3 regions of the Mesorhizobium sp. M6A.T.Cr.TU.014.01.1.1 genome follow, and region 1 is predicted to be linked to each of the others. Evidence: predicted binding sites of a transcription regulator. Region 1 holds the regulator's gene; each other region holds the start of a gene.
What was found. The regulator LexA, encoded in region 1, represses DNA repair genes until DNA is damaged. The targets are predictions, from matches to a motif close to TGTTCNNNNTGTGTTCNG.
Positions count from the first base shown of each region.

Region 2: the regulator LexA is predicted to act here: its motif matches at 3,788-3,805, upstream of recA (recombinase RecA).
Region 3: the regulator LexA is predicted to act here: its motif matches at 6,293-6,310, upstream of EN885_RS13360 (DNA recombination protein RmuC).

Region 1 covers NZ_RZPG01000017.1:122,057-131,642, reverse strand. The annotation lists gene EN885_RS20160 (SurA N-terminal domain-containing protein) at 1-1,172, shown strand, start outside; gene trpD (anthranilate phosphoribosyltransferase) at 1,169-2,179, shown strand; gene trpC (indole-3-glycerol phosphate synthase TrpC) at 2,184-3,035, shown strand; gene moaC (cyclic pyranopterin monophosphate synthase MoaC) at 3,102-3,599, shown strand; gene glp (gephyrin-like molybdotransferase Glp) at 3,599-4,804, shown strand; gene lexA (transcriptional repressor LexA) at 4,909-5,646, shown strand; gene EN885_RS20130 (ComEC/Rec2 family competence protein) at 5,640-8,084, opposite strand; gene gltX (glutamate--tRNA ligase) at 8,187-9,586, shown strand, end outside.
Region 2 covers NZ_RZPG01000012.1:33,668-43,253, reverse strand. The annotation lists gene EN885_RS15410 (cysteine desulfurase) at 1-905, shown strand, start outside; gene EN885_RS15405 (SUF system Fe-S cluster assembly protein) at 911-1,303, shown strand; gene sufA (Fe-S cluster assembly scaffold SufA) at 1,396-1,776, shown strand; gene EN885_RS15395 (GFA family protein) at 1,786-2,283, opposite strand; gene EN885_RS15390 (TfoX/Sxy family protein) at 2,374-2,697, shown strand; gene EN885_RS15385 (carbohydrate kinase family protein) at 2,722-3,654, opposite strand; gene recA (recombinase RecA) at 3,928-5,025, shown strand; gene alaS (alanine--tRNA ligase) at 5,294-7,960, shown strand; gene EN885_RS15370 (PhzF family phenazine biosynthesis protein) at 8,020-8,799, shown strand; gene EN885_RS15365 (glutathione S-transferase family protein) at 8,828-9,454, opposite strand; gene EN885_RS15360 (NADP-dependent isocitrate dehydrogenase) at 9,467-9,586, opposite strand, start outside.
Region 3 covers NZ_RZPG01000010.1:49,269-58,854, reverse strand. The annotation lists gene EN885_RS13400 (DUF6481 family protein) at 76-504, shown strand; gene sugE (quaternary ammonium compound efflux SMR transporter SugE) at 592-906, opposite strand; gene EN885_RS33585 (hypothetical protein) at 1,096-1,380, opposite strand; gene EN885_RS13385 (transglutaminase family protein) at 1,431-2,240, shown strand; partial or broken gene EN885_RS13380 (IS5/IS1182 family transposase) at 2,254-2,406, opposite strand; gene EN885_RS13375 (adenylate/guanylate cyclase domain-containing protein) at 2,424-4,010, opposite strand; partial or broken gene EN885_RS13370 (cation transporter) at 4,259-4,366, shown strand; gene EN885_RS13365 (GFA family protein) at 4,584-4,988, shown strand; gene EN885_RS13360 (DNA recombination protein RmuC) at 4,992-6,260, opposite strand; gene def (peptide deformylase) at 6,365-6,910, shown strand; gene fmt (methionyl-tRNA formyltransferase) at 6,920-7,855, shown strand; gene EN885_RS13345 (N-acetyltransferase) at 7,852-8,361, shown strand; gene truA (tRNA pseudouridine(38-40) synthase TruA) at 8,380-9,135, shown strand; gene EN885_RS13335 (transporter) at 9,132-9,586, opposite strand, start outside.

The DNA.
Region 1 (9,586 bases):
AAGACATTATGGATCTGAGTGCCGTGACCGACCAACAGGTCAACGACGACTACAACAAGAACAAGGGGCGCTACACCACGCCGGAAACGCGCACCATCGAACAGCTCGTGTTCAAGACGCCTGATGCCGCCAAGGCCGCGCTCGATTCACTCAAGACCGGCGCGACCTTCGACAAGATCGTTGCCGCCGAAGGCAAGACGCAAGCCGACACGCTGCTTGGCACGCTGCCCAAGGACAAGATTGCCGACAAGGCGGTGGCCGACGCCGCCTTCGCGCTCAACGCCAACGAGATCAGCCCGGTCGTTCAGGGCGCCTTTGGTGCGGTGCTGCTGCGCGTCACCGACATCAAGCCCGAAGTGGTGAAGCCGCTGGCCGAAGTGTCCGCCGAGATCCGCAAGGATCTGGCGTTGAGCGAGGCAAGCCGCATTCTGCTGGACGTGCATGACAACTACGAAGACATGCGCGCTTCGGGCAGCACGCTTACGCAAGCTGCCGAAAAACTGAAGCTGAAGGTCGTCACTATCGATGCGATCGATCGCACCGGCCAGAGGCCGGACGGCACCATCGTCAACGACCTGCCGGAATCGCCGGATCTCATCAAGGCGGTGTTCGACGCCGAACCCGGCACCGAGAATCCCGACCTCACCACCGCCGGCAACGGCTTCGTGTTCTACGAGGTGGATTCGATCACGCCGGCCCGCGACCGCACGCTGGATGAAGTCCACCAGAAGGTAGTGGCCGACTGGACGGCGGCGGAAACGACCAAGCGGCTCACCGCAAAAGCGGTCGAACTCGAAAAGCGTCTCAAGGCCGGCACCACGCTCGATGTAATCGCAAGCGAGCTCAAGCTCGAGAAGCAGACCAAGCGCGGCGTCAAGCGCGAGGCGGACGACGTCGATTTCGGCAAGGAAGGGGCGGCAGCGATGTTCGGCGAAGGCGAAGGCGGGACCGGGTTGATCCCCTCGCCCACCGGCGACGGACAGATCCTGTTCAAGATTGCCGAAGTCTTCGAGCCTGCCGGAGCCGACGCCAGCTCGGTGCCGGACGACGCGCAGAAATCCTTCACATCCGGCATGTCCCACGACCTGCTCGACCAGTTGGTGGCGCAGTTGCAGACGCAATACGACGTTCGTATCGATCAGACAGCCGTTGCCCAAGCCCTGACCAGATGAGCGCGCTCAAGACCCATATCGCAAAGGTCGCCGCAGGCACCGCCCTTTCCTTCGAGGAGGCGCGCGAGGCCTTCGACATCATCATGTCGGGCGACGCTACGCCCGGCCAGATCGGCGGCTTCCTGATGGCGCTGCGGGTGCGCGGCGAGACGGTGAGCGAGATTTCCGGCGCCGTCGCCACGATGCGCGCCAAGATGCTGCGTGTCGATGCGCCCGCTGACGCCATCGACATCGTCGGCACCGGCGGCGACAATTCGCACAGCGTCAACATCTCGACCGCTTCCGCCTTCGTCGTCGCCGCTTGTGGCGTGCCGGTGGCTAAGCACGGCAATCGCGGACTGTCCTCGCAGACCGGCGCCGCCGACGTGCTGACCGCGCTCGGCGTCAAGATCGATATCTCGCCGGAAACGATCAGCCGCTGCATCCACGATGCAGGCGTCGGCTTCATGTTCGCGCCGGCGCATCATCCGGCGATGAAGCATGTCGGCCCGACCCGCGTCGAGCTCGGCACCCGCACCATCTTCAACCTGCTTGGCCCGCTCTCCAATCCGGCTGGTGTCAGCAGGCAGATGGTGGGCGTCTTCTTGCCGGAATGGATCATGCCGGTGGCCGAGACGCTGAAGGCATTGGGCGCCGAACACGCCTGGGTCGCCCATGGCGACGGCTATGACGAAATCACCACCACTGGCGAAACCCAAGTGGCCGAGCTGGTCGGCGGTGAGATCCGCAGCTTTACGCTGACCCCGGAAGCAGTCGGGCTGAAGCGGCACACCAAGGACGAGTTGCGCGGCGGCGACGCCGCCTATAACGCCCAGGCGCTGCGCGACATGCTGGGCGGCGCCGCCGGCGCCTTTCGTGATACGGTGCTGATGAACGCCGGCGCCGGACTGGTGGTGGCTGGCAAGGCGACGATGCTTGCCGACGGCATGGCGACGGCGGCGCAAGCCATCGACAGCGGCCGGGCGCTGCAAGTGCTCGACCGGCTGGTCGAGATTTCGAACGGATAGAGCCGTGTCTGATATCCTGCGCAAGATCGAAGCCTACAAGCGCGACGAGATCGCGGCGGCGAAGGCGCGCGTGCCGCTTGCCGAGATCAAGGCGCGGGCGAAGGACACCGATGCGCCGCGCGGCTTTCTCTCGGCCCTTGAAGCCAGGCGCAAATCCGGCAGCTTCGCGCTGATCGCCGAGATCAAGAAGGCGAGCCCTTCCAAGGGCCTGATCCGAGCCGATTTCGATCCGCCGGCACTGGCCAGGGCCTATGCGAAAGGTGGCGCCGCCTGCCTCTCGGTGCTGACCGACGCGCCGTCCTTCCAGGGCGCGCCTGAATTCCTCACCGATGCGCGCAGTGCCGTGACATTGCCCGCCTTGCGCAAGGATTTTCTGTTCGAGCCTTATCAGGTGTTCGAAGCCCGTGCGTGGGGCGCTGACGCCATCCTGATCATCATGGCGAGCGTCGATGACGCCGTGGCCAGGGAGCTCGAAATGACGGCTTTCGAGCTCGGCATGGACGCGCTGATCGAGGTGCATGACGAAGCCGAGACGGAACGCGCGCTGAAACTGTCGTCACGGCTGATCGGCATCAACAACCGCAACCTCCGGACGTTCGAAACCAGTCTCGATACTTCGGAGCGGCTCGCGACGATGGTGCCGGCCGACCGCCTGCTGGTCAGCGAGAGCGGTATTTTCTCGCACGAAGATTGCCGCAGGCTGGAAAAAAGCGACATCGGCACCTTCCTCGTCGGCGAGAGCCTGATGCGGCAACAGGACGTGGCCGCCGCAACGCACCTGCTTTTGACGGGCAAGGCGCCGGCTCATGCATCGGCCCGAAAATCGGAATCGATTTTCGGAGAGCACGATGCATAAATCCAAAGTGTTAGAGCGTGCTATGTGCGTCCAAACGGACGCACGTCGTTCTAAGGCCGTCTGACGATGACGGCTGCCCTCACCCATCTTGGCGCGAAAGGCGAAGCCAATATGGTCGATGTCGGCGACAAGGCGGAAACGACCCGCACGGCGATCGCCGAAGGTCTTGTCTCGATGCGGCCAGAAACGCTGAAGATGATCCTCGACGGCGATGCCAAGAAAGGCGACGTGCTGGGCACGGCGCGCATCGCCGGCATCATGGCGGCCAAGAGGACGCATGAGCTGATCCCGCTCTGTCACCCGCTGCTGTTGACCAAGATATCCGTCGACATCGAACCGGACGCGACGCTGCCTGGCCTGAAGGTCACGGCGCTGGCCCGCGTCACCGGCAAGACCGGCGTCGAGATGGAGGCGCTGACCGCCGTCTCGGTCGCTTGCCTGACCATCTACGACATGGCTAAGGCGGTCGACCGCGCCATGGTGATCTCCGGCATCAGGCTGGTGGAAAAGACCGGCGGCAAATCCGGCGTCTACAAAGTAGGCGCCCAAGGGGCAGGCCAATAATGGCGCTGCTTCCGGTTGCCGACGCGCTCGAGCGCCTGCTTGAAGATGCTGCGCCCTTGCAAGCTGAAAGCGTCACCCTGATGGACGCCGCCGACCGGATACTGGCGGACCCGCTCACGGCGCTCCGCACCCAGCCGCCCTTCAACGCGTCCGCCATGGACGGCTATGCAGTGCGGGCCGAGGATGTCGCCTCCGTGCCGGCAACACTTGCGGTGATCGGCATGGCGCCGGCCGGACGCGGCTTTGCCGGAACAGTCGGCCCGGCGCAGGCCGTGCGCATCTTCACCGGCGCGCCGCTTCCCGCAGGCGCTGACACCATCGTCATCCAGGAGAATGTCCGCGACCTCGGCGGCGGCAGCATCGAAGTGACCGCGTCGACGGTTGAAGGCCGCAACATCCGCCGCCTCGGGCTCGATTTCTTGAAGGGCGACGTTCTGCTGGAGAAAGGCCGCCTGCTTGATCCGGCGGCGTTGTCGCTGGCAGCGTCGGCCAACCATCCGCAGGTCAGTGTGGTGAAACGGCCGCTGGTCGCCATCATCGCCACCGGCGACGAATTGCTGCCGCCAGGCAGCGACCTTGGCCCGGACCAGATCATCTCGTCCAACGCCTATGGCGTCGCTGCCGCGGCCCGCTCGGTCGGCGCCAGCGCGCTCGACCTCGGCATCGCCCCCGACCGCAAAGAGGCGATTGCCGCGCTGGTGAAAAAGGCAGTTAACGCAGGGGCTGACGTCATCGTCACGCTGGGCGGCGCCTCGGTCGGCGACCACGACCTCGTCCACGACGTGCTGACCGGCGAAGGCATGACGCTCGATTTCTGGAAGATCGCCATGCGGCCCGGCAAGCCGCTGATGTTCGGCCGGCTGGGCGACATCCGCTGCATCGGCCTGCCCGGCAATCCGGTGGCGAGCCTGGTCTGCACGCAGCTCTTCCTGAAGCCGCTGCTTGCGCGGCTTGGCGGACGCGCCTACCGGCAGGACATGCGTCAGGCGCGGCTCGGTGCCGCCATGGCGGCCAACGATATCAGGCAGGACTATGTACGCGCCGTGGTGAAGGAAGACGCCGGCACGCTCAAGGCGACGCCGTTCGGCATCCAGGATTCCTCGATGCTCAGAATGCTGGCCGACGCCAACGGGCTGATCGTGCGCGAGCCATTCGCTCCCCCCGCAGCGACAGGCACCGCCTGCAGCGTGCTGATGCTACGCTGAACAAAACGTCAACGCATTCATTAAACTTTAAACAGTTGCGGAACACAACTGGAACAGATAGTGTTTGTTCTGGGTTTGTTTTTCTGATTCTGTTGGGGGTCGCGATGCTGACACGCAAACAACATGAGCTGCTGATGTTCATCCACGAGCGGCTGAAGGAAAGCGGCATTCCGCCCTCGTTTGACGAGATGAAGGAAGCGCTCGATCTCGCGTCCAAATCGGGAATCCATCGGCTGATCACGGCGCTGGAGGAGCGCGGCTTCATTCGCCGGCTGCCCAACCGCGCCCGCGCGCTGGAAGTGCTGCGCCTGCCCGATTCGATCGCGCCCGGCCTCAATGCGGCACGCAAATTCTCGCCGAGCGTCATTCAGGGCAGCCTTGGGCAGGGCAGCCTCGGCCGACAGATCAAGCCGGCGCCGTCACGCATGCCTGCGGCCGGCAATGACGACGACGTCGTTGCCACTGTCTCCATCCCGGTGATGGGCCGCATCGCTGCCGGTGTGCCGATCGATGCCATCCAGCACCAGACGCATTCGATCTCGGTGCCACCGGACATGATCACCGGCGGCGCGCACTACGCGCTGGAGGTCAAGGGTGATTCGATGATCGAGGCCGGCATCTTCGACGGCGACACGGTCATCATTCGCAACGCCGACACCGCCCAGCCTGGCGAGATCATTGTCGCCCTGGTCGACGAGGAGGAAGCGACGCTGAAGCGGTTCCGCCGCAAAGGCGCCTCGATCGCCCTGGAAGCCGCCAACCCGGCCTATGAGACGCGCATCTTCGGGCCGGACCGGGTCAAGGTGCAAGGCAAGCTCGTCGGATTGATCCGACGTTACTGAACGGCAGCTTTCTTGGGTTTCTCAGGCTTACGGTATGGCGGCAGGCCCCTCGCCTCGCGCGAAAATCTCCGCTGCTCATGCCAAGGCCTATATGGCTGTTTGACGGCAAAACGGATTTCTGCGCGCGTCGTCGCCGATAGCGGATCGAAAAAGACGGCGGCACTGCCCATGCGAGCGAGCTGCCGTTTGGTCACGACGAGGACCAGCGGGTTGCGGCAGGGATTATAATAGGCCGTGGCATCGTCGATGACGATCAAGTCCGCAAAGGCACAGGCTGGCCGCGCGATTTTGCGGTCGTCGGCGAGCGCGATGATCGCGCCGGACGGATGCCGGGCGAGGCACAGGCCGGCAGTGCAATAGAAAGGCGCTCCCGGCGGCAGGTCGGCCGGGTCGGCGATGTCGAACCGCACGTCTCCTTTTTCGAACGTCTCCGGCTCGACAATGGTCGCTGAAGTCAGCGCATGTTTCCAGTTGTCGGTGGTGAATTCGTTCGAGCGCACCCGGTTGACGGCAAGTTCGCCGCCGCCGATCGGCAGCGCCACCAGATGCGCATCCTCCGAGATCAGCACGTCGGGGGTTCGCGTCTCGGAAATCGTCAGCAGGCCGGCAAGCGCAAAGGGAAGTGCCGCAAGCCGCAACCATGTCGTCGCCATCGTGGCGATGACCAGGGCGACCGTCACCAGCAGAACCGACTGCAACGAAATCAGCCCGACTGCATCGACCGGCGAACGTTCGGAGATCCATCCCGATATTGCAATCATGGCCGTCAGCCCCTTGCCCATCATGTAGAGGAAAGGTCCGTCGAAGCCGAAAGGCATTGCCAAGGCGCTGACGACCGCCAGGAACATGACGACCGTGACGATCGGCATGACGGCCAGATTGGCAAACAGACTGAGCGGCGAGACGCGCTGGAAGTGCCAGATGGCGAAGAGCGCGGTGGCGCTGCCGGCAATGATGGAGGTCATGGCGATGGTGCCGGTTCCAGCGACGAGCTTCCGCGTGACGAAAGCGGCCGGTGACCGTCGTTGTGGCGGCGCCGTGGCCTTGTCGGCACGATAGTCGGACCAGCCGGCATAGGCGCCCACGAGAGCCGCGGTCGCGGCGAAGGACATCTGGAAGCTTGGGCCGACCACCTCGTGCGGCGACACGACGATGACGGCGATGGCTGAAATCGTAAGATTGCGCATGGTGAGCGCAGCCCGGTCGAACAGCACGGCGACAAGCATTACCGCGAGCATGATGAAGCTGCGCTCAGCCGCGACCGCGATGCCGGAAAAAATGAGATAGGCAGCGATGGAAAGGAGTGCGGCTGCAGCCGCATATTTTTTGACCGGCCGGCGCGACGAAAAATCGGGAAACAGCGCAAAGGCGCCGCGCAGCAATCCCATGATGGTGCCGGCGACAAGCGCCATGTGCAGGCCGGAAATGGAGATGATGTGGTAGATGCCGGTGCGCCGCATCGATTCGTTGATCTCTTCGGGGATGCCGGCACGCACGCCGACGATCAGCGCAGCGGCAATCTCCCCCTCGGCGCCACCGATGCTGTCCCTGATATGGTCGGCGATGGTTTCACGCGCCTTTTCGATCGACGAAGAAAGGCGCGCTGCTAACGGTGCATCTTCGGAAGCGACGATCTTCGGATTGCCGAGGAAAAAGCCACTGGCGCCGATACCGGCGAAATAGCTGTCAAAGGAGAAGTCATAGCTGTCGGGCCGAACCGGGCCAGTCGGAGGCAAAAGCCTTGCATAGCCGGTTGCCACCGAGCCTGCGGTCATCTCAGCGGGAATTTTGCGTGCCGAAACCCTGACACGTTCCGGTGCATAACGCAGTGTCGGCCGGGCGGTCGATATCACGTCGAGGGTCAGCCTGATCCGGCCGTTCGCCATCTGGTCGAGCCTGACGACGCGGCCGGTGAGTTGGGTCTGGATTACCGAACCGAGCATCTGCGTTCCCGCGCGCCAGGTTTCAACCTTGGCGGCGAGCACACCGAGCGCGCACAGCAACGCTGCCATGAAACACAAATGTGTTTTGCGCCATGACCGCGTGACCGCTGCGCACAATGCCGTGAGGACCACCACGGCAATGGGCTGCGGAAAGTCCGGTTCCACGGCAAGCGAGAAATAGACGATCACTCCGGATGCCAGGAAAACCGGCACCAGCAGGAAGGCGACGCCGCGGTCGAGCTCCATGCCCGCCGCCGAAACCACGCTGTTGCGGATAGCGGATAGTGAAAGACGGCGGAAATGAACGACAGGCCCGGGTATTGGAGCCGGTATTGGGGCGGAGCGGTCCGGCGAGAGAGGCTGGATGCCGGGTTGCGACGCAGGCAGCGAAACGGGTAGCGGCTCGACGGGAGAAACGTCGGCAAACAGCGATCGTTCGCTGACGCTCGCGATCGCGCCCTCGCTCTCGTCCACGCCGCGGCCTGGTCCAGCCATCGGGTCTGCCCCTTGCGCCCTTGACCTCCTATGCTACATGAACGCGCGACGCGCGAAAGTCCGCGCAACCACATCGGTTTCCTGCGCTTGCCCGAGAGTTCCATGTCCGACAAGGTCGTCACCCGTTTTGCCCCCTCGCCCACCGGCTTCCTGCATATTGGCGGGGCCCGGACGGCGCTGTTCAACTGGCTGTATTCGAAACACACCGGCGGCAAGATGCTGCTGCGCATTGAAGACACCGATCGTGAGCGTTCGACCGATGCGGCAACCGCCGCCATTCTCGACGGGCTCTCCTGGCTCGGCCTCACCTGGGACGGCGAGCCGGTATCGCAGTTCGAGCGCGCGCCGCGCCACCGCGCTGTCGCCGAGGAGCTGGTGCGCCTCGGCAAGGCCTATTACTGCTATGCGACGCCGGCTGAGCTGGAGGCGATGCGTGAGAGCGCGCGGGCCAAGGGGCTGCCTCCCCGCTATGACGGCCGCTGGCGCGATCGCGACCCGTCGGAGGCGCCGGCCGGCGCCAAGGGCGCCATCCGCATCAAGGCGCCGGCCGATGGCGAGACGGTGGTGCATGACCTCGTGCAGGGCGATGTCCGCTTTCCCAACAAGGATCTCGACGATTTCATCATCCTGCGCTCGGACGGCAATCCGACCTATATGCATGCCGTCGTCGTCGACGATCACGATATGGGCATTACCCACATCATCCGCGGCGACGACCATCTGACCAACGCCGCCCGCCAGACGGTGATCTATCGGGCCATGGGCTGGGACGTGCCGTCGATGTCGCATATCCCGCTGATCCATGGCGCCGACGGCGCCAAGCTGTCGAAGCGGCACGGGGCCCTCGGCGTCGAAGCCTATCGTGCCATGGGCTATCTGCCCGAGGCACTGCTCAACTACCTGGCGCGGCTCGGCTGGAGCCACGGCGACGACGAGATCATGTCGATCGCCGACATGATTGCTTGGTTCGACATCGGCGACGTCAACAAGGGAGCCGCCCGCTTCGACTTCGCCAAGCTCGAGGCGCTGAACGGCGTGCACATGCGCCGCATGAACGACGCCGAATTGCTCGATATCTTCATCGCCACCTTGCCCTATCTCGAAGGCGGCCCGGCGATCGCAGCGCGCCTCGATGACACGCGCAAGGCGCAGTTGCTTGCCGCCCTGCCAGGCCTGAAGGAGCGCGCCAAGACGCTGGTCGAGCTGGCCGACGGTGCCGCCTTCCTGTTTGCCGAGCGGCCGCTGCCGATCGACGAGAAGGCGGCTGCATTGCTCGGTGGTGACGCGCGCGAGATCCTGCGGGGCGCGCACGCGGCGCTGAAGACGATTTCAGGCGATTGGACGGCCGAAGCGGCGGAAGCAGCGATCCGCGAATATGCGCTGGCCGGCGGCCATAAGCTCGGCGCCGTGGCCCAACCTTTGCGTGCCGCGCTCACCGGCAAGAGCACCTCGCCCGGCGTGTTCGACGTGCTTGCCGTGCTTGGTCGTGAGGAAAGCCTGGC
Region 2 (9,586 bases), on a different contig from region 1:
GCATGCCCAATATCGGCGAGGGCGACGAGATCGTGCTGTCGATCATGGAGCACCATTCCAACATCGTGCCGTGGCATTTCATCCGCGAGCGCCAAGGCGCCAGACTGGTCTGGGTGCCGGTCGACGATCTCGGCGTCTTCCATATCGAAGAGTTCGAGAAGCGGCTGACTGATCGCGCAAAACTGGTCGCCATCACGCACATGTCGAATGCGCTGGGCACGGTGACACCGATCAAGGAGATCGTCCGCATCGCGCACGCGCGCGGCATTCCGGTGCTGGTCGACGGCAGCCAGAGCGCCGTGCATATGCCGATCGACGTCCAGGATCTCGACTGCGACTTCTTCGTCTTCACCGGCCACAAGGTCTACGGTCCTTCGGGCATCGGTGTGCTTTACGGCAAGAAGGACATGCTGGAGCGCATGCGCCCGTTCATGGGCGGCGGCGAGATGATCGAGGAGGTGACTGAAGACATCGTCACCTACAACGACCCGCCGCACCGTTTCGAGGCCGGCACGCCGCCGATCGTGCAGGCGATCGGGCTGGGCGCTGCGCTGGAATACATGGAAAAGATAGGCCGCGAGCGCATCGCCGCCCACGAGGCCGATCTGAAGGATTATGCCCATCAGCGGCTGCGGGCCATCAATTCGCTGCGCATCTTTGGCGATGCGCCGGATAAGGGCGCCATCATCTCCTTCGAGTTGCAGGGCATTCATGCCCACGACGTGTCGATGGTGATCGACAGGCAGGGCGTTGCCGTCCGCGCGGGCACGCATTGCGCCCAGCCGCTGTTGAAACGTTTCGGTGTAACCTCCACATGCAGGGCGTCGTTCGGCATGTATAATACCAGGGCCGAGGTCGACGCTTTGGCAGATGCGCTCGAAAAAGCGCGAAAGTTCTTCGGGTGACGATCATGGATGATGCAGGCCGCACCGCTGAGACCACTTCGGAAACGACTGCCAACGGTCTGGTTTCCGCCTCGGCCATTCCCGCCGACGAGTTGGCGCGGCTGACCGACGACATCGTCTCGGCGCTGAAGACAGTCTACGATCCGGAAATCCCGGCCGACATCTACGAGCTTGGCCTCGTCTACAAGATCGACATCGAGGACGACCGCTCGGTCAAGATCGACATGACGCTGACCGCGCCGGGCTGCCCGGTGGCCGGCGAAATGCCCGGCTGGGTGGAAAATGCCGTGGGCGCCGTCGAAGGCGTTTCCGGCGTTGAGGTCAACATGACCTTCGATCCGCCCTGGTCGCCCGACCGCATGTCGGAAGAGGCGCAGGTCGCGGTGGGCTGGTATTGACGGGTGCACTTGCACCAAGCAGAAAATTTCACCATTTTAGGTGAGGAATCATTCGGCAGGCCTTGAACCTGCGCGCAATGGAGAAAGAAAAGATGGGACGCTTTGCCGTCATCGCGATGACCGAAAAGGCTGCCGACCGGGTTCGCGAAATCGTTGCGACTCGTGAGAATGCGCATGGCATTCGCCTTGGCATCAAGAAGGGCGGCTGCGCCGGCATGGAATATACGGTCGACCTGGTGACCGAGCCCAACACCAAGGACGATCATATCGAGCGCGACGGCGCCCACGTCTATGTCGCGCCCGAGGCAGCGCTTTTCCTGTTTGGCACCGAGATGGATTTCGAGCAGACGACGCTGCGCACCGGCTTCACCTTCCGCAACCCGAACCAGAGTTCGGCCTGCGGCTGCGGCGAATCGGTTGAGCTCAAGCCGGCCGATCTGAAGGCACTGGCCGAGGCGCGCGCGTCGGCCTGAGCGGGCTCCTCAGTCCACCCACATTCCCGTTCGTTTGTGCCATCCGGCGATCGATTCTTCCGGATAGACATCGAAAACCCTGTCACCCTTGCCGATCTCGGGCTCGACCCAGTTCGCCTTGTATTTCAGCATGAGATGCACCTTTTCAGGCGGTTTCGGCAGGTCTGTGTCGATCGCCGAAGCGAAGGGATGGACCAGCTCCGGCCAGGTCGGATCGTAGAGCCATAGCGCCGATCCGCATTTCCGGCAGAAATTCCGCTCGCCTGACGAGATCTCGCATTGCGGATGCTCATCGTCCTCGATTTCGGCTTGATAGACACCAATGTTGCGCTTGCCCTTGATTTTCAGCGTATCGAAATCGGCGCCGAGATTGATGGCAAAGCCACCGCCGCCCTGCTGCTTGCGACAGATCGAGCAGTAGCACAGCATGAACGGCACCGGCGTGTGGCTTTCGACCTCGAAGCGGACAGCATTGCACCGGCAGGACCCTTTGAGCAAAAGCGGCATGAAAAAACTCCGACGAAATTGGTTTCAACTTGTCAGGATGGTGCCGGTTGCGGCGATGACAAGGGGAAATCCCGATGACATGATCGCGGCATGGACAATGAACGCATCGCCGAACTTTTCGAAGGCCTCGGCCCGGTCAGCATCCGCAAGCTGTTCGGCGGTAAGGGCATCTACTTCGACGGCGTCATCGTCGCCATCGTCCTTCGCGGGGAATTGTTGTTGAAGGCGGACGCGCAAAGCGCGCCCGAATTTGAAGCGGCCGGCTGCCGGCAATGGACCTATACCGGCTCGCGGCACGGTAAGCTGGTGTCCATGCCGTATTGGAGCATTCCCGACAGTGCTTTCGATGATCCGGACGAGATGGCGGTCTGGGCGCGCCGGGCCTATGAGGCTGGGCTGCGGGCCGGCAAGTAGGCTGCCTCTCCGCTGGTCGTCATCTCATGCCAGGTTCTGCACCTCGGGCACAAGGGCCAGCGCCTCGGCAAAACTCGCCGCCGTGAAGGCCGGCACAAGCTCGGCACCTTCGCTGGCAAGCATCGCTGCGGCAACGCCTTCGCGCAGCGCCGCGCGCAGCGTCAGGCCGCGCTGCAGGGCGGCGACCGTCGCGCCCGCTAGCGCATCGGCGGCGCTGTCCGAGACCTTTCTTGGCGGCAGGATCGAGAAGGCGCCGGCCCCGTCGAAACCCAGCACCGGACCGTCATCCGCGATTACCACGCCGCTTTTGAGGCCCGCACGCCTCAGGCCGGCGGCGATGTCTTGCTCCGCAGCACCGATACCGACATCGGCGAGTGCGATGGCCTCGTGCCGGTTCATGAAGAGCAGCGCCAGACTGCCGAGCACCGGCGCGAGCCGCACCGCCTTGGCCGGTGAGACGGCGAGGGCGAAGACCGGCTTGCCGGCGGCAAGCGCTACCAGCCGCTCCAGCGCCGTCGACGGCAGGTTTGCGTCGCACAGGACCGCATCGGCAGTGCTGATCGCCTCACGTACCTTGGCGCGGCGGATCTGCTTGGGAAGCGCCAGATCATAGAGCGTCATGTCGGCAAGGCCGACGATCAGTGCGCCGTCGCTATCGACCAGCGTTGTGTTGCTGGGCGTCCTGCGATCAAGGAACACCACGGACAGATCGGCAATGCCGGCCGCAGCGATGGCGCGCGAGACCGTATCGGCCAGAACATCACCGCCGCGCACCGAAAGCAGCGAACCGGAGACGCCGCGGCGCACGGCGCAGCACAGCGCATTGAAGACGGCGCCGCCGACAGCCTCGCGCATCGTGCCGGGATTCGACGCTGCCGGCACAAGGGCGCCCGACACCTGGCCGCGCCGATCTATATAGGCGGCGCCTACGGCCAGGATTGTCGGCGACTTCATCATGCCGGCGAGGAGACCTTTGCTGTTGCCGGGTGGAGACTAGGTTGTCCGGCGGAACCCGGCAACCGGAGGCGCGATTCGGAAGATGCCGGCACGATCCTGCGGGAGACGCGGGATACATCTTGGCGTGAAAGCGCGAAACAAAAAAAGAACAAATACGGATACTTTTTGTTTTTCAATGGTTTGTTCCCCTTGCCAGATGAGAACAAAAAAGGTACAAATTAATAAGGATTACGGATTGTCCGGCCTTCATTGACGACCAAGGGGTGATGTATCATGGCTCAGAATTCTTTGCGGCTTGTAGAGGACAAAGCAGTGGATAAATCAAAGGCTCTGGATGCGGCGCTGTCGCAAATCGAGCGTGCCTTCGGCAAGGGCTCGATCATGCGGCTCGGCGCAAACGAGCAGGTCGTCGAGATCGAAACCGTGCCGACCGGGTCGCTTGGCCTCGACATCGCGCTTGGCGTCGGCGGCCTTCCACGCGGCCGCATCGTTGAGATCTACGGGCCGGAAAGCTCGGGCAAGACGACGCTGGCGCTGCACACGGTGGCCGAAGCCCAGAAGAAGGGCGGCATCTGCGCCTTCGTCGATGCCGAGCACGCGCTTGATCCGGTCTATGCCCGCAAGCTCGGCGTCGATCTCGAAAACCTGCTGATTTCGCAGCCCGATACCGGCGAGCAGGCGCTGGAGATCTGCGACACGCTGGTGCGTTCCGGAGCAATTGACGTGCTGGTGGTCGATTCGGTCGCGGCGCTGACGCCGCGCGCCGAAATCGAGGGTGAGATGGGCGATTCGCTGCCCGGCCTGCAGGCCCGCCTGATGAGCCAGGCGCTGCGCAAGCTGACCGCCTCGATCTCGCGCTCCAACACCATGGTCATCTTCATCAACCAGATCCGCATGAAGATCGGCGTCATGTTCGGTTCGCCCGAGACCACGACCGGCGGCAACGCGCTGAAATTTTACGCTTCGGTGCGCCTCGACATTCGTCGCATCGGCTCGGTCAAGGACCGCGATGAGGTTGTCGGCAACCAGACCCGCGTCAAGGTGGTCAAGAACAAGCTGGCTCCGCCCTTCAAGGTGGTCGAGTTCGACATCATGTATGGCGAGGGCGTATCCAAGACCGGCGAGCTGGTCGACCTCGGCGTCAAGGCAGGCGTGGTCGAAAAGTCGGGCGCCTGGTTCTCCTACAATTCGCAGCGTCTTGGCCAGGGCCGAGAGAACGCAAAACTGTTCCTGCGCGATAATCCTGACACGGCGCGTGAGATCGAACTGGCGCTGAGGCAGAATGCCGGGCTGATCGCCGAGAAATTCCTCGAAAATGGTGGTTCCGAAGGCGGAGACGATGGTTTCGAGGACGAAGCCGGCGCCATGTAAGGCTTCGGCGGTGGCCGGAGTTTGGCCATAATTCCCGCTCATCACCTCCAGTCTATGTAATCGAGTTCTGTATTGTTGCGTTTCGAACCGCCGGCCTTGCGCCGGCGGTTTGCGTTTCGGCGGTGGCGCCGAGATGACCGGCAAGCCCCGCAAATTGGCCCAATTCCGTGTTTCTGGACAGGGTGCAACGCGGCGGCTAAAAGGCCATGTCCATTTGCCGTCGGCCGGGCCGACGGCTCTCTCTAAAAGCTAAAAGGCAGTATTATTCATGAGTGGCGTGAACGAGATCCGGTCGACATTCCTCGACTATTTCCGCAAGGAGGGTCACGAGGTCGTCGCGTCGAGCCCGCTGGTGCCGCGCAACGATCCGACGCTGATGTTCACCAACGCCGGCATGGTGCAGTTCAAGAACGTTTTCACCGGTCTGGAAAAGCGGCCCTATTCGCGTGCCACGACCGCTCAAAAGAGTGTCCGCGCCGGCGGCAAGCACAACGACCTCGACAATGTCGGCTACACCGCGCGCCACCTGACTTTCTTCGAGATGCTCGGCAATTTTTCGTTCGGCGACTATTTCAAGGAACGCGCCATCGAGCTTGCCTGGAACTTGATCACGAAGGAGTTCGGGCTGAACAAGGACAAGCTGCTGGTCACCGTCTATCACACCGACGAGGAGGCCGCCGGCTACTGGAAGAAGATCGCCGGCTTTTCCGACGATCGCATCATCCGCATTCCGACCTCGGACAATTTCTGGGCGATGGGCGACACCGGACCTTGCGGGCCGTGCTCGGAGATCTTCATCGACCGTGGCGAGCATATCTGGGGCGGCCCTCCTGGCAGCCCCGAGGAAGACGGCGACCGTTTCCTCGAATTCTGGAACCTGGTGTTCATGCAGTATGAACAGGTGACGAAGGACGAGCGCATCGACCTGCCGCGCCCGTCGATCGACACAGGCATGGGCCTGGAGCGCATGGCCTCCATTCTGCAAGGGGTGGAGAGCGTCTTCGAAACCGACCTGTTCCGTCACCTGGTCGACGCTGCGTCGTCCGCGCTCGGCCGCGGTCCGGATGCGGACACCGTCGGATCGTTCCGCGTCATCGCCGACCATTTGCGTTCGTCCTGCTTCTTGGTGGCCGACGGCGTGCTGCCGTCCAATGAAGGCCGTGGCTATGTGCTTCGTCGCATCATGCGCCGCGCCATGCGCCATGCGCAGTTGCTCGGTGCCCGCGATCCGCTGATGTGGCGCCTGGTACCGGCACTGGTGCGCGAGATGGGCCAGGCCTACCCGGAACTGGTGCGCGGCGAACAGATGATCACCGAGACGCTGAAGCTTGAGGAAACCCGTTTCCGCACGACGCTGGTGCGCGGCTTGGGCCTGCTTTCGGAGGCGACGGACAAGCTCGGCGCCGGCGACATGCTGGATGGCGAGACGGCCTTCAAGCTCTACGACACCTATGGCTTTCCGCTCGATCTGACGCAGGACGCGCTGCGTCAGCGCAACATCTCGGTTGATCTTGCCGGCTTCACCAATGCGATGGAGCAGCAGAAGGCCGAGGCGCGCAAGAGCTGGGCTGGTTCCGGCGAGGCCGCGACCGAAACGGTGTGGTTCCCGGTGCGCGAAAAGAACGGCGCCACCGAGTTCCTCGGCTACGAGACCGAGCAGGCGGAGGGCCTCATCCAGGCGCTGGTCAGGGACGGCAAGACCGTCGACAGCGCCACCAAGGGCGACGCGGTTGCCGTGGTCGTCAACCAGACGCCGTTCTATGGCGAGTCCGGCGGCCAGATGGGCGATACCGGCCTCATTTCAGGCGAAGGGTTCTCGATCGAGATCTCCGATACGCAGAAGAAGGCCGATGGGCTGTTCGTGCATCTCGGCAAGGTGGTCAACGGCACGGTCAACACGGGCGCGACCGTCGAACTGAAGGTCGATCATGCGCGCCGCTCCAGGCTGCGCGCGAACCATTCCGCCACGCATCTGATCCATGAGGCGCTACGCGAGGTGCTGGGCACCCATGTCGCGCAGAAGGGCTCGCTGGTCGCGCCCGAGCGTCTGCGCTTCGACATCTCGCACAACAAGCCAATCTCGCCTGACGAACTCGAAGAGGTCGAGCGGATGGCGAACGAGATCGTCGTCCAGAACAGCCCGGTCACCACGCGGCTGATGTCGGTTGACGATGCCATTGCCGAAGGCGCCATGGCGCTGTTCGGCGAGAAGTATGGCGACGAAGTGCGCGTCGTTTCGATGGGAACGGGCTTGCATGGCGCCAAGGCCAACCGGCCCTATTCGGTCGAGCTCTGCGGCGGCACGCATGTCAGGGCGACCGGCGATATCGGTCTGGTGCGCGTCGTGTCGGACAGCGCTGTCGCCGCCGGCGTGCGCCGTATCGAGGCGTTGACCGGAGAGGCGGCCAGAAAGCATCTCGACGAGCAGGACAAACGGCTGAAGGCGGTCGCTGCCACGCTGAAGATTTCGCCGGCCGACGTGCCGGCCCGCGTCGAGGCGCTGCTCGATGAGCGCAAGAAGCTCGAAAAGGAACTGACCGAGGCGCGCAAGAAGCTGGCGCTGGGCGACCGCTCGCCATCCGGTGTGCCTGCGGAAAACGAAACCATTGCCGGTATCGGTTTCCTTGGCAAGGCGGTGTCCGGCGTCTCGCCAAAAGATTTGAAGCCGTTGGCCGATGCCGGCAAGAAGTCGCTCGGCTCCGGCATCGTGGTCTTCGTTGGCGCCGGCGAGGACAACAAGGCGAGCGTCGTGGTCGGTGTCACCGACGATCTGACCGCTCGCTTCAGCGCCGTCGATCTGGTGCGCGTGGCATCCGCTGCCTTGGGCGGGCAGGGCGGCGGCGGTCGGCCTGACATGGCCCAGGCCGGCGGCCCGGATGCCTCGAAAGCCGAGGAAGCGATTGCTGCGGTGAAGGCGGCGCTGGAAGCTGCGTGAATCCTCCACCAGTCAGGCGAGGCCGAAGTGGCAGCGGGGATGATGTGGCAACGTTGACCATGTATCAAGTCGACGCCTTTGCCGAACGGGCTTTCCAGGGCAACCCTGCTGCCGTTCTCATTTTGGCGGACTGGCTATCGGACGATGTGATGCAGGCCATCGCAAACGAGAACAATCTTGCTGAAACCGCGTTTGCGCGGCCGAATGGCGAGAGTTGGGATTTGCGCTGGTTCACGCCGGTTCATGAAGTCGACTTCTGTGGCCATGCTACTCTTGCGACCGCCCATGTATTGGCCGCGGAACACAATGTGCCTGGCGACATGGCCTTTGCCACGCGGGTGGGTGAGTTACGAGTTTCCCAGCGGGAAGGTACCTACCAGCTCGATCTGCCGTGTTTTCCGCCGCAGCCGCTCGGAGGGAAGTTAACGCTGGCGCTGCAAGAGATATTTCCCCTGCGTCCGGTTGCGAGCTTCCGCAATTTCGAAAACCTGTTTGTCGAGCTTGCCGACGAGGCTTCCGTACGGTCATTCGTTCCCGATCTGCTGAGGATCGGAACCCTTCATCCTCTTGGCCTGGTCATTACGGCGCCTGGGCGAGCCCATGATTTCGTCTCGCGTTATTTCGTGCCTGGGGCGGGCATTCCCGAGGACCCGGTGACTGGCTCCACTCATGCGACACTGGTGCCTTACTGGTCTGAAAAACTCGGCAAGACGCATCTGTCGGCATTCCAATGCTCGCGGCGCGGCGGGCATTTGCTGTGCGACCTGGCTGGAGATCGCGTGCTGATCATAGGTCGTGCGAAGACTTTCATGAAGGCGGAAATCTATCTTCCCGAATGAGCAGCTGCCATTCGGAGACCGCTTCGCCTCACCCGGCCTTTTCAGTACGGGCAAAACTCGGGCGCTCGGCGATGCGAACCCACCAGGCCTGGACATCGGCAAACTCGGCGAGCAGGTTCCGCCCTTCGGCGACCCTGATGAAATAGCCGATGATCGGCGCCGCATGCAGGTCGGCCAGCGTCAGTTCGCTTCCCATCAGCCATGGTCCCGGGGCTTTCAGGGAGGAGAGCGCCTGCAAAGTCGTGCGGGCCTTTAAAAGCCCGTCGGCGATCAGGGCTTCGTCGGGTGTTGTCTTCTCCAGCCGCTCGACGGCGACATCCCAGACCATAGCCCGATAGGCATAGGCGTCGAGCATGCCGATGATCTGGTTCATGGTCGCCCGACTGCGCGCCTCTTGCGGTTGCAGCGCCGGCCCGTCGAACGCCTCGTCGACATATCTGGCAATTGCGCTGGTCTCGCAAAGCCGAAACCCGTCATGCTCGAAGGCAGGGATGCGACCGAACGGGTGATGGCCGAAATACCAGCGGGGAATACCGTCCGCCGCGAAGACATCGACCGGCACAAGCTCATAGTCGATGCCCTTTTCCTCGAGCACGAGGCGGACGATGCGCACATAGACGCTGTAGTCCGCCCCGTAGAGGATCGGCTTGGTCATCTCGTTTGGCCGTCAGGCCATCGCCTTCTGCAGATTCTCATCGATCTTGTCGAGGAAACCGGTGGTCGAAAGCCATGGCTGGTCGGGGCCGATCAGCAGCGACAGGTCCTTGGTCATGAAGCCGGCCTCGAC
Region 3 (9,586 bases), on a different contig from region 1:
CATACCGTTTTGGCGCTTGAACTCTGGGTTTTCACGCGTATGTAAGCCTCGCAAATTGACTCCAGGGAAGTGGACTTGGCTATCTATAGGGAAAAAGACGTTTTCGAGCGGCGCAATGCCGCAAACGAGGCAAAGAAGGCGCTTCTCGAGCGCTTCAAGGCAAAGCCGGCAGCAGACGATCCAGCAGTGCTGGCACGACAGGCCGAACGCAAGGCAATCCTCGAAGCTCGTGCGATACGCGAGGCCGAAAAGGCCAGGCTGAAGCAGGAAAAGCTGGCGCGCGAAGCGGCCGAGAAGGCCGAGCGCGAAGCGGCTGCCGAAGCAGCGCGTATCGCTGCCGAAGAAGCGGCGCAGGCGGAAGCGAAGATCCGGGAAGCCGAAGAGAACGAGCGCATCGCTCGTTTGCTCGCCGACGAGGCCGAGCGCAAGGCTAAGCGCGACGCGCGCTATGCGGCGCGCAAGCAGCGCACCGGCAGGACGCCCCCGGGCTTTTCGGCTCGCTAGCGCTCCTACAGCGCGATTTCACCAAGCAAATTCAGGGCCGCCTTGCAGCGGCCCTGAAGGCGTTTGTGTTGCAATCTTGCAGCCAAACTAGGCCGCGAGCTTCAGCCCCATGATGCCGCAGACGATGAGCGCGATGCAGGCCAGCCTGATCGCCGTCGCAGGCTCGCCGAGCAGCCAGATGCCAAGCAGCGCCGTGCCGACTGTGCCGATGCCGGTCCACACCGCATAGGCCGTGCCGACCGGCAGCGTCTTCAGCGCCAGTCCGAGCAAGGCGAGACTGACGACCATCGAGACAACCGTCAGGACCGTCGGCAGCGGTTTCGAAAAGCCATCGGTGTATTTGAGGCCGATCGCCCAGCCGATCTCGAACAGGCCAGCGAAGAAGAGAAGAATCCACGACATCGGAACGCTCCATTGAATTGCGGGTCGTCCCGGTCTTTTCGGAAAGCGCGAAGTCGTCTTCGCTGCATTGATATAGAAATTTCGGGTGCCCAATCAACAACAGCGCCGGCGGCATTTCAGGACCAATCGCTGACTGTCGATTGGTCCTGAAATGCCGCCGGTCATGGCCTTGCGCCGAAACGCCGAGACTTACCTGTCCTTGAGTTTGGTCGCCTTGACGGGCGGCGCCTTCAGGGTCGGGGCAGCGGCGGGTTTCTTCGCGTCCTTCTTCGGCTTGCGGGCTTCTTTGCCCGCCTTCATCGCACCTTTAGCCATGATTCGTCCTCCGATTGTGGCAAGCGAAATGAACCAAGAGAAACGCCCGACCGCAAGAGGCATAATCTGGCGCCTGTGCCGGCCGGCGGCCGCCAAGCGGTTTCTAATTCGCTCGTAAACCGCGTTGGTCCGTGCGATGATCTTTTTGCCCTGCAGCAACAGCCCGTGCCTTCGCCGGGTGTTGATCCGGCAGGCCGGTCAGGACGACAATGCGAATCCACATCGGCTGCGAGATGAGCTTCGACTTTCCGCAGGAAGCGCCGCTGATCGCGATGCTCAACGTCCACTATTCCCGGGCGTCCGATCTCGAGCGACCGGATTTCCTGACCTCGAACCCACCGGTGCCGATCGAGAGCTACCGCGACAGTTTCGGCAATTGGTGCAACCGTCTTGTCGCCCCGCCCGGTCGCTTCACCTTCGGCACGGACGCCGTGATCCGCGACCCGGGAACCTTCGAGTTGGGCGAGCTGGTGGCGTGGCAGCACGAGGTGCGCGACCTGCCGTCGGAAACATTGCTGTTCCTGCTGCCCAGCCGCTATTGCGAGAGCGACGTGCTGGCGAGCGAGGCATGGCGGCTGTTCGGCCACACACCGCTCGGCATTCCACGCGTTCAGGCGGTCTGCGACTTCGTCCACAACCACATCATCTTCAATTACGGCAATGCGCGGCCGACGCGCACGGCAGCCGAGGCATATCGTGAGCAAAGCGGCGTCTGCCGCGATTTTGCCCATCTCGCCGTCGCCTTCTGCCGCGCCCTGAACATCCCGACCCGCTATTGCACCGGCTACATCAGCGACATCGGCCTGCCGAAACCGTGGTCGGACATGGATTTCGCTGCCTGGATGGAGGTCTATCTCGGCGGCCGCTGGCATGCCTTCGATCCGCGCAACAATGCGCCGCGCATAGGCCGCATCCTGATCGCCTCCGGCCGCGACGCAGCCGATGTGCCGCTGACTCATATTTTCGGGCCGGGCACGCTGGCCGGTTTCAAGGTCTGGACGAACGAGATCGTCGATTAGGCCGTGTGGACAGTTACCGCAACCACAAGACAATAGCCGCGAGAGTGACAACGGCGGTAATTGCGGGCGGTTTTCTCGAGCGGGTTGCGACCCAGCGGAACTGCTTGAGTTTGGAGGAGCAGCACTCGGCGAGATGATGCTGGGCATAGAGGTGCCCTGACAGTGGGACAGTTTCTAGAGAACCTAAAAAGCGGCGGGCTTGCTTCGGATGGTTAAGGCCAGGAGCGCCTCCGAAAGTCGTTTCTTCGCCCGCTCGACCCCGTTCTCGTCGATTGCCTCAACATCGAGGAACAAGTCGAGGCCAGTCGCGTGCTCGCTGATGACCTGAGGGCGCTGGGCCAGTTCACCCAGGAGGCCCTCGACTTCGTAGGGGACAACCTCCCGGCTGATCCCCTTCATGGCAATCGGTGCTAACGGACGCGCCCGGACAAGGTCGCGAACGAGCGCGTAAGTCTCATAGCTGAGGCAGATGCCGCCGGGCTCGGCAATCGACTGCAGACGGGCCGCCAAGTTCGCTTCGGCTCCGATGATCGTGTAGTCCATCCGATCATCGGAACCGAAGTTCCCAACATTGCAATAGCCCGTGTTGATGCCCATGCGAGCTCGGAAGGGCCGTTCAACTCCGCGGTCACGCCACACCCTGTTCAACTGCTCCAGCCGACGCTGCATGTCGACAGCCATGCGCAAGCAGGCTCTCGCGTCTTCCTCGATGCCTTGCGTCTCCGGGTCTCCGAAGAACACAAGAAGCGCGTCGCCGATGAACTTGTCGACGGTGGCGCCGTGTTTGAGCGCGATCCTCGACATCTCGGTGAAGTACTCGTTGAGGAGAACCGTCAGGTCCTCGGGCTGGAGCCGTTCCACGATCGCGGTGAAATCCTTGACGTCGGAGAAAAAGATCGTGAGCTTCTTGCGCTCGGTCGCGATGGTGACGTCCTTCTGGCCGCTGAAGATGCTTTTGTAAATTTGAGGCGAGAGGTATTTGGCGATCTTCAATGAAATCGCGGCCAGGAAGTCGTTTGCCTCGGAAAGCTCCTTGTTGATGCCCTGAACCAAGGCGGACTGCCGACGCTGCAGGAGAATGAACGTCAGGCCCGCCGCCGCCGCGAAGCCGAAATATAGGAGCAGATACTTGAAGGCGAGGACGTTCGCAGCGATAGGCTGATTGACCGATATCTCCTGGATCCCTCGGACATCCCCTACCTTCCAGTCCGTCTTGGGGCTGTCCGGGTGTGAGTTATGGCAGGTCACGCAGACTTGTCCCATTACAACGGGGGCCGCGGCGCGGACGTGCCGGTCAAACAGCGAACCCGAGACTTCGATGATCGGCTCCCTCGGGTTGGCACGCAAAGCAAAGATTGCATTCCGCTCGAATAGATCGAGCTGGTGGGGGTCGCGACCTTTAAAAGGTAGATCGGAGACGAACCGATATTTGACGGACCCGTCGTGAGCGCTGATGCGCTTGCCGAGTTCGATCGAGAGGGTTGCTGGAATAGGGATCGCACCTGGCACGTCCCGGTAGTTGTGCGTCGCGGTCACGGCGTCGTCTGCTTGCAGCACGCGTCCCACGACGTCGCTGCCGTAAAATCCGCGCATTTCGTCGATGATCCGGCTGATTTCGCTGGCTTGCGTGCGCAGCATCCGTTCCGATAGGTCTCGGAGGTCGAGCCAGGCTGCGACGGGCAGGCCTATAAGGCCGATGACCACTGCCGCCACCAGGAGCGGTCCCATGGTGCGCTGCTGACGCGCAATCTGTTCACCCAGTCCAGCCATTGTGCCAGCGCCCGGCAGTCACTAGTATCTGAACTATATCTCATTCCCGGCACGGTACCTAGCGTCAGTCTTGGCTCGATGAAAACACGCCAGCCCTGCAACGACGGACCGACCTTGGCGGTTGTGGCTAAGCCCCCACGTTCACAGCGGATTTCGCATACTGGCGCGCCCGGCCAACTGCGGACTGTTCTCACGCTTGGAGGAGGAATGCTCAAGTCCGATTGATGGCGCCCGAGCCGGTTGCCAACGAGGACCATTTGTCGGCGCCCGAGATCGAGACCTGCGTCGAACGCATCGAGGCACGGCTGAAGACCGAGATGCCCGAGGTCACGCGACTGTTCGTCCGCGGAACCTGAGCCCGCCGGCTCAAGGCCATAGAGGCCGCGTCGGGACAAGCGCCGGACTAGAGGCCTGCCGTTGCAAGGTTCGCCTGCCGCGCTGCCGCATCAACTCGAATGTCGGAGTCGATTTCGGAAAGCATGATGTGTAGATTCAAAGCATTACACCATACTATGTGTCCAAACGGGCGCACGTCGCTCAAGCATTGCCGAACGGATTTTGGGAGGAATGAAGATGAAAATCGACGGTGGGTGTCATTGCGGGGCCATCACCTACGAGGCGGAAGTCGATCCGGAAAAGACCAATATCTGCCACTGCATCGATTGCCAGCAACTGACTGGAACGGCGTTTCGGGTGACCGTGCCGGCGTCGGAGGATCATTACCGGATCACCAGGGGCACGCCGAAGATCTACATCAAGACCGGGTCGAGCGGCGCCAGGCGCGCCCAGGCTTTTTGCGGCGAGTGCGGTTCGCATCTCTATGCCACGTCGGTCGGTGACGGACCGAAAGTCTACGGCATCAGGGTAGGCACGGCGCGTCAGCGCGATGAACTGGTGCCGAGACGGCAGTTGTGGCATCGCTCGGCGCTACACTGGCTGCCGGACTTCGAAGGCACAACGATCGTCGAGGAGCAGTAGCTCTCAGTCGTCGCCTTCGACGACCCTAAGTCTCAGCTGACCGGTCTTGGAGTCGGCGACGCGCGCACCCGCTTCGACCTTCGCGCCGTGTGTGGTCTCGGCCGATCCGGCGTCGCCCTCCGTCGGCTGCGCGCCGAACTCCAGCGCCTCGATCTTCTGGCCGCGCTTGGTCACCTTCGACGTCGAGACGAGGATGTCGTCGATATCCTTGGCCGACTGGCCGAAATGGCTCTGCAGCTTGCGCACCCGTTCGTCGAGGCGCGAGACATCCTCCATCAGCCGGATCACCTCGCCCTGAATCAGATGCGCCTGCTCGCGCATGCGGGCGTCCTTGAGGATCGCCTGGATGACCTGGATCGACAACATCAGCAGCGACGGCGAGACGATGACGATGCGGGCGCGGTGCGCCTTGTGGACAATCCCCTCGAAATTCTCGTGGATCTCGGCAAACACCGATTCCGACGGCACGAACATGAAAGCGGTGTCCTGCGTCTCGCCCTGGATCAGGTATTTTTCTGATATATCGCGGACATGCACCTCGATATCGCGCCGAAACGCTTGTGCGGCGGCCTTCTGCAAATCGACGCCTTCGGCGGCACGGATGGCGTTCCAGGCTTCCAGCGGAAACTTGGCGTCTATGGCAAGCGCCGGCGCGCCGTTCGGCATCTTCACCAGGCAGTCGGGCCGGCTGCCGTTCGACAAGGTCGCCTGGAATTCGTAGGCGCCGTGCGGCAGGCCGTCGGCGACGATCGCCTCCATGCGCGACTGGCCGAAGGCGCCGCGCGTCTGCTTGTTGGAGAGGATCGCCTGAAGCTGAACGACCTGGCCGGCCAGCGACTGGATGTTGCCCTGCGCGATATCGATGACCGCCAGCCGTTCCTGCAGCTTGGCGAGGCTCTCATGCGTCGATTTCGTCTGCTCGGTCATGGTCTGGCCGAGGCGGCCGGTCATCGCGTCGAGGCGTTGGCCGATCGACTGTGTGAGTTCGGCCTGCCGCGCCCCGAACACTTCGGCGATGGCGCCCATGCGGCCCTGCATCTCGGCCTGGCTTTGCAGGATGCCGGCCATCCGCGCCTCGGCGTCGCGGGCGTGGTCGGCGGCTTCCGCAGCCGCCACTGCACGCGCCTTGGCCGACCGCCACAGCGCGACGACCAGCGCCACGAACAGGCCCAGAAACAGGATCGCGCCGAATGCCAATGCGTGGCCGAGCGTGATCGTGGTGGCGCCGAGCCGGGCGATTGGTTCGGACAGGATTGATGTCAGGTCGTTCATATGGACAGCATAGATGATTCTCCCTGACGGCACAGATCAAAACGTGAACGGCGCTTCAATTGCCCCGGTTGACGCTTTCCGTGCGACGTCTTAGGTGAGACGCCATGTCGATCAAGCCTCTCATCATTCTTCCCGATCCCGTCCTGCGCCAGGTTTCGAAACCGATCGAGCGCGTCGACGGCGCCTTGCGCAAGCTCGCCGACGACATGCTGGAGACCATGTACGATGCGCCGGGCATCGGCCTGGCGGCGATCCAGGTCGGCGAACCGTTGCGCATGCTGGTGATCGACCTCGCCAAGGAAGACGAGACGCCGGCGCCGCATGTCTTCATCAACCCCGAGGTTCTCGACAGCGCCGATCAGCGCTCGGTCTACGAGGAGGGTTGCCTGTCGATCCCGGATTACTATGCCGAGGTCGAGCGCCCCGCCGCCGTGCGTGTGAAATATCTCGATCGCGACGGCAAGCTGCAGGAGATCGAGGCCGAAGGGCTGATGGCGACCTGCCTGCAGCATGAGATAGATCATCTCAACGGCGTTCTGTTCATCGACCACATCTCGAAGCTGAAGCGCGACATGGTGGTCAAGAAGTTCAAGAAGCTCGCCAGGGACAAACCATCAGGCAGCAAGGCGCCGGGCAAGTTGGTGGGATAGGGCTCAAAAATGCCCCTGCGCGTCGTTTTCATGGGTACGCCCGAATTCTCGGTGCCGACGCTGCGGGCGATCGCGGAGGCCGGGCATGAGATAGAAGCCGTCTACACCCAGCCGCCGCGCGCCGCAGGTCGCCGCGGGCTGGAACTGACGCCATCGCCGGTGCAGCGCGAGGCGGAGCGGCTGGGCGTCGAGGTGCGGACGCCGGTGTCGCTGAAGAGCGAGGCCGAGCAGCAGGCGTTCCGCGCCTTGCGGGCCGACGTCGCCGTGGTCGTCGCCTATGGATTGCTGTTGCCCAAACCCATCCTCGAGGCGCCGCGGCTCGGTTGCCTCAATGGCCACGCGTCGCTGTTGCCGCGCTGGCGCGGCGCCGCACCCATCCAGCGCGCCGTCATGGCCGGCGATGCCGAGACAGGCATGATGGTGATGCGGATGGAGGAAGGTCTGGACACCGGTCCGGTGGCGATGATTGAAAAATGCGCCATCGGCCCCGATATGACGGCCGGCGACCTGCACGATCGGTTGATGCTCATTGGTGCCGCGCTGATGGCGGAAGCGCTGGCACGGCTGGAACGGGATGCCCTGACATTTACCGCGCAGGCGACGGTGGGGGTGACCTACGCCAAAAAGATCGATAAAGCGGAGACGCGCGTGGACTGGACGCGGCCTGCTGGCGAAGTCCACGATCATATTCGCGGCCTGTCGCCCTTTCCCGGCGCATGGTGCGAGACCGAAATCGGCGGCCGCCTGGAACGGCTGAAACTGCTTCGCTCGACGCTTTCGCAAGGCGCCGGCGAGTCGGGAGGAATTCTCGATGACCGCCTGACGGTCGCCTGCGGGTCAGGCGCCATCAGGCTGGTCGAAGTTCAACGTGCGGGCGGAAGGCCCATTGCCGCGCAAGAGTTTCTGCGTGGGGCCAAGCTCGAAAAAGGAACGAAATTCTCATGAGCATGATGTCGATACGCGCGGCGACGCCGCGGGACCGCGAGGCGATCCGCCTCGTCGAGGAACACGCATTCGGCCAGCAGGCGGAGGCCGGACTGGTCGACGCGCTGGTCACCGGCGGCGATGCCGTCGTCGAGCTGGTGGCGGACGAAGATGGGCAGGTGGTCGGCCACATCCTGTTTTCCAGGCTTTTCGTGCAAAATGGCGGCAAGAGCTTCCCGGCGGTGGCGCTGGCGCCTTTGGCCGTCGAGCCGTCATTCCATGGCACCGGCATCGGCGGCGCGCTGGTCCGCGAGGCGCATATCCGCCTCAAGGACGCCGGCGAGGTGCTGGCGGTGGTGCTTGGCGATCCCGCCTATTATGGCCGCTTCGGCTACAGCCACGCACGCGCCGAAAAATTCGAGAGCGAATATCAGGGCGACGCGCTGCAGGCGCTGGCCTGGGGCGAGGCGCCTGAGACCGGCAAGCTGGTCTACGCTTCGGCCTTCGGCTCCGCGCTCGCCGCCTAACCTCATCCTGCTTTAGGAATGCCGCGTTTTCGCCTGGACATCGAATATGACGGCAGCCTCTATGCCGGCTGGCAGCGCCAGGCAGACCAGCCTTCGGTGCAGCAGGCGATCGAGCAGGCGATCGAGAAATTCTGCGGCGAGCAGGTCTCGCTGCGCGGCGCAGGCCGCACCGATGCCGGCGTCCATGCGACCGGCCAGGTGGCGCATGTCGATCTCGTCAAGGCGTGGCCTGATGACAAGGTGCGCGATGCGGTCAATGCCCATCTGCAAGCGGCCAAGGCGCGCATCGCCGTCCTCAAGGCGGCTGTCGTGCCTGATAGCTTCGACGCGCGTTTCTCGGCAATCGGCCGCCACTATCTCTACCGCATCGTCAACCGGCGCGCGCCGGCAGCGCTCGACAAGGGCAAGATCTGGTGGGTGCCGACGCGGCTCGACGCCGAGGCCATGCACGAGGCGGCAAAAGTGCTGCTGGGGCGGCATGATTTCACTACGTTCCGCTCGACCCAATGCCAGGCCGACAGCCCGATCCGGACGCTTGATCGGCTGGATGTCAGTCGGCTGGGTGACGTGATCGAAGTGCGAGCCTCGGCGCGCTCGTTCCTGCACAATCAGGTGCGCTCGATGGTCGGTTCGCTGAAGCGCGTCGGCGAAGGCGGCTGGACAATTGCCGACCTGAAGGCGGCGCTCGATGCGCGCGACCGTGCAGCCTGCGGCCAAGTTGCGCCGCCCGACGGACTTTTTCTCGTCGGTGTGGATTATCCGAAAGTCGATTAAGCGGGCGCACCGATGCCGAGCAGCGCCTGCAGGCCGAACAGAACGACCAGCGACGCCACGAACATGCCGGCGAAGACGGCGGTGCCGACAGCTGCGCCCCTGCCGATGGCGATGTTTGTCATCCGCCAGGTCAGGACCATCGACAGCGCAAACAAAAGCAGCGACGCCAGTACGGCGAACTCGTTGGTGGAAGGCAGGAAAAGCCTGATCAACGCCGACGGCAGCATCATCCAGGCGATGATCGCCGACGCCCAGTTGCTGGCGACGACATAGTGGACGAAGCGCCCGCCAATGCCGGCACGCGGCGCGATAAAGGCAAGGCCGACAAGCGGCAGTACCCAGGCGCCAATGTCGACCGTCGCCAGACGGATCAGCATGCTGAAGCGCCCCGCGAATGCATCCGGATCGCCGATCTCGTTGGCAAGGCCGACCCAACCGACGATCAGCGCCG